DNA from 2 places in the Streptomyces hawaiiensis genome. Region 1 is predicted to be linked to the other one. Evidence: riboswitches for the same ligand, from Rfam matches in the RefSeq annotation. Region 1 holds a riboswitch; the other holds the start of a gene.
The links. A riboswitch is a leader RNA that binds a small molecule or an ion and turns the genes downstream of it on or off. The one in region 1 is predicted to bind cyclic di-AMP.

Region 1 (4,845 bases):
ATCCAGGTCGACCAGCTCACCGGTCGCCGGGTCCGCGTCGGCGACCAGCAGCCTGATGGAGTTCGTACCGCAGTCCACGGCGGCGACACGGGTCACTGGGCATCCTCCTCGGCGGTCGTCACGCAGGCGCCCTTGCGCCACCACTCCGGCAGCATGGCCAGAGCCTCGTCACCGAGCGGGTTCACGCCCGGCCCCGCGGCCAGCGAGTGAGCCACGAGGACGTGCAGGCACTTCACCCGGTCCGGCATGCCGCCCGCGCTGGGGAAGTTCTTCAGCTCCTCGATCTCGTCGCGCCGCCGGATGTAGTCCTCGTGCGCGGCCCGGTACGCCGCCGCCAGCTCCGGGTCCGAGTCCAGCCGCTCGGTCATCTCCTTCATCACGCCGTTGGCCTCCAGCGTCCCGATCGCCGAGTTCGCCTTCGGGCACGTCAGGTAGTACAGCGTCGGGAAGGGCGTGCCGTCCGGCAGCCGCGGCGCCGTCTCGACGACGTCCGGCTGTCCGCACGGGCAGCGGTGCGCGATCGCGCGCAGACCTCGCGGAGGCCGACCGAGCTGCTGCTTGAAGGCCTCGACGTCGGCGTCGGTGGGCTCGGTGCGCGGGGTAGTCGGAGGGGGCGTTTCCATGACTGTTTCAGGCTGTCTTTCTCTGGGTTCAGGTCACTGGGGCTCGGGTCACTGGCCGGAGGCGTCGGCCTTGTCGACCCCGTCCCAGACGTTCGAGTACCAGGGGCGGTCGGCCGCCCCCAGGTCGGTGCGCGACTGCTTCGACGCGTGCGGGTCGACGACGATGAAGCCCGTCTCCCCCGGCATGACGTAGTGCAACCGCTGCCGGATCTGCTGCTCGGCGTACGCGTCGTCCTGCCAGCGCGCCTTCAGGTCGCGCAGCCGTTCGACGCGCTCGCGGGCCTGCCGCTGTTCGCGCTGGAGGTCGTCGATCTCGGCGCGCTGCGAGACGTACTCCCGCATCGGGTAGGCCAGGGCCACGATCAGCGAGCACATCACCAGGGCGAGCAGCGCGGCCCGGCCGGTCAGCCGCGAGCGGCGGGCCTGGCGCTTGGTCTGGGAGCGGTAGACCCGGGCCGCGGTCTGCTCGCCGAGCAACCGGATCCTGGTCGCGGTGGAGAACCGGTCCCGGTCCTTCACGGCCATCTGTCCGCCTCCCGCTCCACCGTCCTACGCGCGTACGTCCCCGGACACGGTACGGGACCGAGTACGGGGACGTACGTACGACGCTGCGTCTTGTGGCCGGGGTCAGCCCTTGAAGCGCGGGAAGGCCGAGCGGCCGGCGTACACCGCGGCGTCGTCGAGGATCTCCTCGATGCGCAGCAGCTGGTTGTACTTGGCGACGCGCTCGGAGCGGGCCGGGGCACCGGTCTTGATCTGGCCGCAGTTGGTGGCGACGGCCAGGTCGGCGATGGTGACGTCCTCGGTCTCGCCGGAGCGGTGCGACATCATGCACTTGAAGCCGTTGCGCTGGGCCAGCTCGACGGCGTCCAGGGTCTCGGTGAGCGAACCGATCTGGTTGACCTTGACCAGGAGCGCGTTGGCCGCGCCCTCGTCGATGCCGCGGGCCAGGCGCTCGGGGTTGGTGACGAACAGGTCGTCGCCGACGATCTGGACCTTGTCGCCCAGCTTGTCGGTGAGGACCTTCCAGCCGTCCCAGTCGTCCTCGAACAGCGGGTCCTCAATGGAGACGAGCGGGTACGCGTCGACGAGCTCCGCGTAGTACTCGGTCATCTCGGCCGCCGAGCGCTCCTTGCCCTCGAAGGTGTAGACGCCGTCCTTGTAGAACTCGGACGCGGCGACGTCGAGCGCCAGGGCGATCTGCTCGCCGGGGGTGTAGCCGGCTTCCTTGACGGCCTCGAGGATGAGGTCGAGGGCCTCGCGGTTGGAGCCGAGGTTCGGGGCGAAGCCGCCCTCGTCGCCGAGGCCGGTGGCCAGGCCCTTGCTCTTCAGGACCTTCTTCAGCGTGTGGTAGACCTCGGCGCCCCAGCGCAGGGCCTCGGAGAAGGACTCCGCGCCGATCGGGGCGATCATGAACTCCTGGATGTCCACGTTGGAGTCGGCGTGCGAGCCGCCGTTCAGGATGTTCATCATCGGCACCGGCAGCAGGTGCGCGTTGGGGCCGCCCAGGTAGCGGAAGAGCGGCAGGTCGCTGGCCTCGGAGGCGGCGTGGGCGACGGCGAGGGAGACGCCGAGGATGGCGTTGGCGCCGAGGGAGCCCTTGTTGTCGGTGGCGTCCAGGTCGAACATCGCCTGGTCGATCAGGCGCTGCTCGGTGGCGTCGTAGCCGACGAGCTCCGGGCCGATCTGCTCGATGACCGCGAGGACGGCCTTCTCCACACCCTTGCCGAGGTAGCGGTTCGAGTCGCCGTCGCGGAGCTCGATGGCCTCGAAGGCGCCCGTGGAGGCGCCGGACGGGACGGCGGCACGACCGGTGCTGCCGTCGTCGAGGCCGACCTCGACCTCGACCGTGGGGTTGCCTCGGGAGTCCAGGATTTCCCGGGCTACGACGACGTCGATGGACGGCACGAGCATCTCCTTCTTATGTGACGCGGGTACGCGGGTCGCGTGGACCCGGCGAGGTGCGGGCCGTGGTGGCTCGCGACATGAGCCTAACCGGCTCCGGGCGATCGGCCACCGGGTCGCCCACCCCATGGACAGAACCGAGAGTAAATTGTTTCCGAACGGAACAAAGCCGGATTGCGAAGAACGGCAGAAAAAACCCCGCTCCGGTGCGTACGGGGGATGACGCACCGGAGCGGGGAGCCTGTGGGCCCTGGGCGGGCCGCTGCTTACTTCAGGTGCAGCTGCTGGCCCGGGTAGATGAGGTTGGCGTCCTCGACGATGTCCTTGTTCAGCTCGAACAGCTTCTCCCAGCCGCCCTTGACCTTCTTGTCCGCCGCGATCGAGCTCAGGGTGTCGCCCTTGACGACCTTGTACTCGCCGTCACCCTTCTTGACCTTCTTGCCGGTCGGGGTGGTGACGGTCTTCTTGGCGGCCGGGCGCTCGTCGGAGCGGGAGGCCGGCTGCTGCTGGGTCTCGCGGGACTCGGTGCTCTGCTGGCTCTGCTGCGAGGAGCTGCCGGAGTCGCTCGAGGAGCCGCCGCCGGTGTAGCCGGCGCTCGACAGGCCCTTGCCGCAGACCGGCCAGGCACCCTTACCCTGGCTCGCCAGGACCTTCTCGGCGATCTCGATCTGCTGGGACTTGGTGGCCTGGTCGGCGGTGGAGGCGTACTGGGTGCCGCCGTAGCCGGACCAGGTGGAGGCGGAGAACTGCAGACCGCCGTAGTAGCCGTTGCCGGTGTTGATGGACCAGTTGCCGCCGGACTCGCACTGGGCGACCGTGTCCCACTCGGAGGCGGTGGCGGCGGAGGCGTTGCCGACCGCCATCAGCGGGGCGGCGACGGCGGCGCCGGCGACACCGGCGACGGCGATGGCACGAGTGGCCTTGGACGGACGGCGGTGCTTGCCCTTGCTGGAAAACAGCATGGAAGATCCCCTCACCGACGCCTGCGAGGTGAGCTGTCGGGTTCGGGCCGGTTGAGTTGCCCGGCCGCGTCCCTCCCGGGACACGGCTTCACCCCAAGCCCTTCCGGCTCAACTGGCCGGTCGGGCACTTACCTTGGGTCCCCCGCTCCTGCCTACGGCGCTTGACGCGACGACTGTTCCCGTACGGCCGCTGGCAGGATTCGGCGTTGCGGCAGCCGGGGCTCGTGGTGACGAGCGGTCACGACCGTAGACACGCGGTCCGCGGAATTTCAAAGACGATCAAGGCTTCTGAGATCTATCTCTCACCGGCCTTATACGGGACATTCGGCGCGAAACATGACGTGAACTCACCCGGTTTCGGGACGACTTCGACTGCCGTTTCCGCACTGCCCGAACGGCTACCTCTCGTCCGCTTCGCCCCCTACCGTGAGCGTCTGACCGGGGTGGATGAGGTCGGGGTCGGCGCCGACCGCCTTCTCGTTGCCCTCGTAGAGCGCGTGCCATCCGCCGCTGACCCGAAGGGCGTCGGCGATGGACCAGAGACTGTCGCCGACACCCACGATGTAGGCGCCTTCGGACTCTTCGCCGGAACTCTCGTCAGCGGGCGTGGAGTGACGCCCCGTGGGCTTCTCCGCACGTTCGCCCTCGGGTGCGCGGGTTTCGTCGGCGCTGGGACCGCGATGACGGCCGGAGCCGGTATCGGCCGACGCCGAGGAGTCCTCGTCCTGCTGCGATGTGCCCGATGTGCCGCCCTCGGAGGTGGCCGACGGAGAGGCGTCGGGCTGCCGATCCCGCGACGAACCGTCGGATTCGGGCGACTTGCCGGTCTTGGTGGTTTCGTCCTTCGACGGCGACGACGCGTCAGGCGAAGGGGATGAAGAAGGACTCTCAGAGGGGGGCGAACCCAGCGAGTCGAGCAATCCGGGCGAGTCCACCTCACCGGATGATTCGGATGAATCGGGTGATTCCGACCCTTTGTCCTGCTGGAGTCCCGAGAGCAGTCCGCAGGTGCGCCACGCGCCGACCCCCTGGTCGGCGAGGATTCTCTCGGCCACGGCTATCTGCTGAGAGCGACTGGCCAGATCGGCGCTCGCGGCGTAGTCGAGACCGCCGTGGTTCTCCCAGTCCTCCTGGGACAACTGCAGGCCGCCGTAGTAGCCGTTACCGCTGTTCTGGCTCCAGGCGCCGCCGGTCTCGCAGTCCGCGACCCGGTCCCAGGTCGTGCCGTCGGCCGCGCTGGCGCCAGAAGCCCCGAGGAGCGGGATCGCGATGGCGGAGCCGGTCACTCCGGCCGCCACGAGGAGAGCCGGAGCCTGGCGGGGGCGACGGTGCCGACCGTTCCCGGAGAGCATACG
Region 2 (4,845 bases), 540 kb from region 1:
CCGGGCACCGCCGGCTCCTTGCGGCACGCCCACTGGTGGCAGCGCGCCTGGGTGCGCTACGGCGCGCTGAGCACGCTCCTCGCGATATCCGGCCTCGTCATCCTCGCCCTGGTCCGCGAGGAGACCGGCACGGAAGGGTTCCTGGTCGGGCTGGGGCTGGCCGTCCTCCCGGTGCCCCTGCTGATAGCCGCGTTCCGCTGGCTCGACCGGGTCGAACCCGGCCCCTGGCGCAACCTGCTGTTCTGCTTCGCCTGGGGCGCCTGCGCGGCGGCGCTGATAGCGATCGTCGCCAACAGCTTCGCGACGAGATGGATAGCGACGGCGACGGCGGACCCGTCCAGCGCGGACACCCTCGGCGCGACCGTGATAGCGCCGGTGGTCGAGGAGTCGGCCAAAGCCGCGGCGGTCCTCCTGGTCTTCCTCTTCCGGCGCCGCGACTTCACCGGCATCGTCGACGGCGTCGTCATAGCCGGCGTGACGGCCACCGGCTTCGCGTTCACCGAGAACATCCTCTACCTGGGCACCGCCTTCGGCACCGACCAGCTCACCGGCGGCACCGGCATCGCCTCCGTCACGGCGGCGACCTTCTTCGTGCGCATCATCATGTCGCCGTTCGCGCACCCGCTGTTCACGGTCCTCACCGGCATCGGCTTCGGCATCTCCGCGCTCTCGGCGGACCGCCGGCACCTGCGCCGCGTCGCCTTCCCGCTGGCCGGGCTGCTGCTCGCGATGGGCATGCACGCGATGTGGAACGGCTCCTCGGCCTTCGGCGAGTACGGGTTCTTCGCCGTCTACGCGGCGTTCATGGTGCCCATCTTCGGTCTGCTGACGTGGCTGGTGATCTGGACCCGGCAGCGGGAGCTGAAGACCGTACGTGCGGAGCTGCCCGCCTACGCCGGGGCCGGCTGGCTGACCCCGACGGAGCCGTACGCGCTCGGCTCGATGCGGGCCCGGCGGATCGCCCGCCAGTACGCCCGCCGGCACGCGGGCAGGGCGGCGGCCCGGGAGGTGGCGCGGTACGAGGCGTACGCGACGTCCCTGGCGTTCCTGCGGCACCGGGCCCGGCGGGGCGGCGCCTCGGCGGATTTCGCCGTACGGGAGCGGGAACTGCTCGGCGAACTGTGGCGGCGCCGGGAAACGGCCCGCCCCGCGCTGGACCACGCGGCGCGGATCACCGCCCCTCCGGTCCCGGTGACGGCCCCGCCCTGGCCGGTGTACGGGGTGTACGGGTACGGCCCCCAGCCGGCGCCGTACCCCGCGTACAACCCGTACCGCTCCTGAGGCCGGTCGTGCGGATCAGGCGGAAGCCTGCGTGAGCCGCCCGATCTCGGCCTCCGAGAGTGTCAGCTCGCCGACGCCGGTCAGCGCGGGCAGCTGCTCCACCGTCCGCGCGGAAGCGATCGGCGCCGCCACGGTCGGCTGGGCGGCGAGCCAGGCCAGAGCCACCGTGGCCACGGGTACGTCGTGCGCCCCGGCGACCTCGTCGAGGGCGGCCAGCACCCGCTGCCCCCGCTCGGTCTCCAGGTGCGTGGCCGCACTCCCCGCCCGCGCGCTCTCCACGGCCGTGCCGGGCCGGTACTTGCCCGTGAGGAAGCCGGACGCGAGCGCGAAGTACGGCACGGCGGCCAGGCCGGTCCGCTCGGCGAGGTCTTGGAGCTCGCCCTCGTAGGTGTCGCGGGAGACCAGGTTGTAGTGCGGCTGGAGGGCGACGTACCGGGCCAGTCCCTCGCGGTCGGAGAACTCCAGGGACGCCCGCAGCCGCTCGGCGGAAATGTTGGAGGCGGCGATGTGCCGCACCTTCCCGGCCTTCACGAGACTGTCGAGCGCGCCGATGATCTCCTCGACGGGCACGTCGGGCTGGTCGAAGTGCGTGTAGTACAGGTCGATGTAGTCGGTGCCGAGGCGCCGCAGGGAGGCGTCGGCGGCGGCCTTGATGGTGTCGGCGGACAGGCCGCGGAACTCGGGGTGCTGGCTGACCTTCGTGGCGACGACGACGTCCGAGCGGTTGCCGCGGGCCTTCAGCCACGTGCCGAGGACGGTCTCGGACTCCCCGCCCTGATTGCCCTCGACCCAGGCCGAGTAGGAGTCGGCGGTGTCGATGAAGTTGCCGCCGGCGGCGGTGTAGGCGTCGAGGACGGCGAACGACTGGTCCTCGTCGGCGGTCCAGCCGAAGACGTTGCCGCCGAGGGCGAGCGGGAAGACCTCGAGGTCGGAGGAGCCGAGTTTGCGAAGAGAAGTCATGCTCTGCGTCAACGTCCGTACAGGGGCGTCTCATTCCGCAACGGGACGCAAAGCTCCCGTAAACCCAAGGCTCGCGTAACCCAAAGCTCTCGTGAACCCGCCCATGGCACACCGGAAGACCGGCGGCCCTGACGTCGGGGGGTCGTCGTCAGGGCCGCCGGTGCTTCAACGGACGTGTACCGCTTACGGGTTGAGTCCCTTGCCCTGCAGCCACGCCCTCGGGTCGATGCCGTTCGAGGATCCAGCGGAGTGGACCTCGAGGTGAAGGTGCGCTCCGGTGACGTTGCCGGTTGCGCCCACGCGGCCGATGACGTCGCCGGTGCTGACCTTCTGGCCGACGCTGACGCCGATGGAGGACTGGTGCGCGTACCAGATCTCGGTGCCGTCATCGAGGGTGAGGACGGTCTTGTAGCCGTACGAGCCGTTCCAGCCCGCCTCGGTGATGGTGCCGCTGTGGACGGCCTTGATCGGCGTGCCCGTGGGGGCGGCGAAGTCGAGGCCGGTGTGGTAGCCGGAGGACCAGTAGGCGCCGGCCTGACCGAAGCTGGAGGTGATGGTGTACGAGGAGGTCGGCAGCGTGAACTGCTTGGCGAGGGCGGCGAGCCGCTCGGCCTCGGCCTTCTTCCTGGCCTCCTCCTCCGCCTTCTTCTTGGCTTCGGCGGCCTTGGCCTTGGCTTCCTTCTCCGCCTTGGCCACCGCTTCCGCGGCTGCCTTCTCGGCGGCGGCCGCGGCGTCCTGGGCGGCCTTGGTCTCGATCTGGTCCTGCTGGCGCTCGACCTGGGCCATGATCCGGGCGCGCAGCGCCTCACCGGCGCCGGCGCCGGAGGTGGCCTGCTCGGTGTCCGCCGTGGTGGTGCCGAGGCTGCTGAGCGGGGTGGCGGAGCCTTCGGGGGTGTCGTCGTCCGAGATGAGGGAACCCACCGAGGGCAGGTCCGGCACGGAGATGGACACCGGGGGCTTGCCGGTCTGGGCGCTGGCCATGCCGCCGGCACCCACGGCGGCTATGACGCCGACGCCCAGGACGGTGGAGCTGCGGGCGAGGCCTCCGCCGCGCTGCTTGGTGACGCGATGCCGGCCGCGGACGGGACGGATGGACTCCTCGGTGGGGTTCCACTCCTGGAACGGGCCCTCGTCGGTGCGCTGACCGCCGTAGCCGAAGGTTTCGGTGTCGCGCTTCGGCGCGAGCGGGGCCGCGGGGGCAGGCCGGTTGGACGCCACGTGGGCGTGCTCCTTTCCTTCCTTCTCGCCTACCGGGTTAGCTGACGGGTTCGGAGCAGGAAGGTCTCCTACGCGCGTATACCGGCCGTGCTGCCACGGTGGTATCCGCTCGATTCACCCCAAGTGGTGGTTCCCCGGTTCCCTTTCGGGATTCGGCGCGTGCGCACGGAGCCGCCTTCTGTGACGGCTGGGACGACCGCGCTGCGTTATCGAACGTTAATAGACGCGCGAGGGGTATTCCAGCGATTCCACTTGATCATTAACCTTTTTCGCGCGGACTTACCCGCCATGACGGGCCCAAATCGGGCGAGTTGACCGCCGCGCAAGTGACTGACGAGTTTTGACGGTGCGTCAGTTGTTATGCGGAACGGGGTGGTTCACTCACCGACCGTAATGGCCGCCGTAAGACCACCGGGAAATGCACCGAGGGCCGGAACCCTTTCGGATTCCGGCCCTCGGCCTTCAGTAGCGGGGACAGGATTTGAACCTGCGACCTCTGGGTTATGAGCCCAGCGAGCTACCGAGCTGCTCCACCCCGCGTCGTTGTGACTCCAGTGTACGCCATCCGCGGGACACCTCGTGCACACCCTCTGCTCAGCCGGCCGGGGCGCCCGCGTGGGTCAGGGTCTCCCAGGCGGTGAACAGGTCGTCGGTGCCGGCGGGCCGGGCCCGTACGGCCAGCTCGTGCGCGGCCGCGACGGATCGGCCGAGCCGTTCCTCGCCGGGCGTGTGCCGCACGATCTCGGCGGCCGTGGCCCAGACCGACCCGGTCCAGCCGGCCTGCAACGCGGCCTTCTCCCCGGCGTGCCGGCGCAGCGTGGCCGACCAGGCGTCCATGATCTGCCGGGCCTTCTCCGCGTGCCGCCGCTCGCCGGTGACGGTGAAGAGCAGGGCCTGGGAGTAGGCGGCCAGGGCGTCCGCACGCTCCTCGGCGCAGCCCCGGCCCTGAAGGTCACCGGGCGGGCAGAGGACGGTCTCGAGCGGCTCGGCCCGGTACCGGTAGGAGCCGTACGCGCTGTCCCGCATCGCGAGGTAGGCCTTCAGCCAGGGCTGCCGCCCGGCGGTGACGTGCTCGCGCAGGGCGTCCAGCCGGTCCCGGTCGACGAGGACGCCGGGATGGGTGAACGCGGCGTCGGAGGGCAGGGCGGGGCCCATGGTGCGGGCGTCCGGGCCGTCGGCCTGGTAGGAGGGGACGAGCAGGGCGAGCGCGGTGAGCAGGGGCGGGAGGAGCAGTGCCGCCTTCCGTCGTCTCCCCGCTTTCCTCATGGCCGCCGCCTCCGTCCTCTCGTCCTGGCCCTGGAGGCAGCGCGGCCCGGGCGGCGGTCCGGACGCAGGATCTATTGGGCCGATCGGCCCGCATTCGGGGTCCTTGCACTATGCCTGTCC

Region 2: linked by a shared signal. The riboswitch ahead of CEB94_RS19225 (M23 family metallopeptidase) and the one ahead of CEB94_RS16635 (LysM peptidoglycan-binding domain-containing protein) in region 1 are both predicted to bind cyclic di-AMP.

The regions. Positions count from the first base shown of each region.
Region 1 is NZ_CP021978.1:3,646,749-3,651,593, forward strand. Features, by position in the region: gene CEB94_RS16615 (Ppx/GppA phosphatase family protein) at 1-96, opposite strand, end outside; gene CEB94_RS16620 (DUF501 domain-containing protein) at 93-623, opposite strand; gene CEB94_RS16625 (FtsB family cell division protein) at 672-1,148, opposite strand; gene eno (phosphopyruvate hydratase) at 1,251-2,531, opposite strand; gene CEB94_RS16635 (LysM peptidoglycan-binding domain-containing protein) at 2,795-3,490, opposite strand; cyclic di-AMP (ydaO/yuaA leader) riboswitch at 3,494-3,660, opposite strand; gene CEB94_RS16640 (LysM peptidoglycan-binding domain-containing protein) at 3,889-4,842, opposite strand.
Region 2 is NZ_CP021978.1:4,185,863-4,190,707, forward strand. Features, by position in the region: gene CEB94_RS19215 (PrsW family intramembrane metalloprotease) at 1-1,281, shown strand, start outside; gene CEB94_RS19220 (aldo/keto reductase) at 1,297-2,241, opposite strand; gene CEB94_RS19225 (M23 family metallopeptidase) at 2,425-3,459, opposite strand; cyclic di-AMP (ydaO/yuaA leader) riboswitch at 3,471-3,627, opposite strand; tRNA gene CEB94_RS19230 (tRNA-Met) at 3,926-3,999, opposite strand; gene CEB94_RS19235 (hypothetical protein) at 4,054-4,725, opposite strand.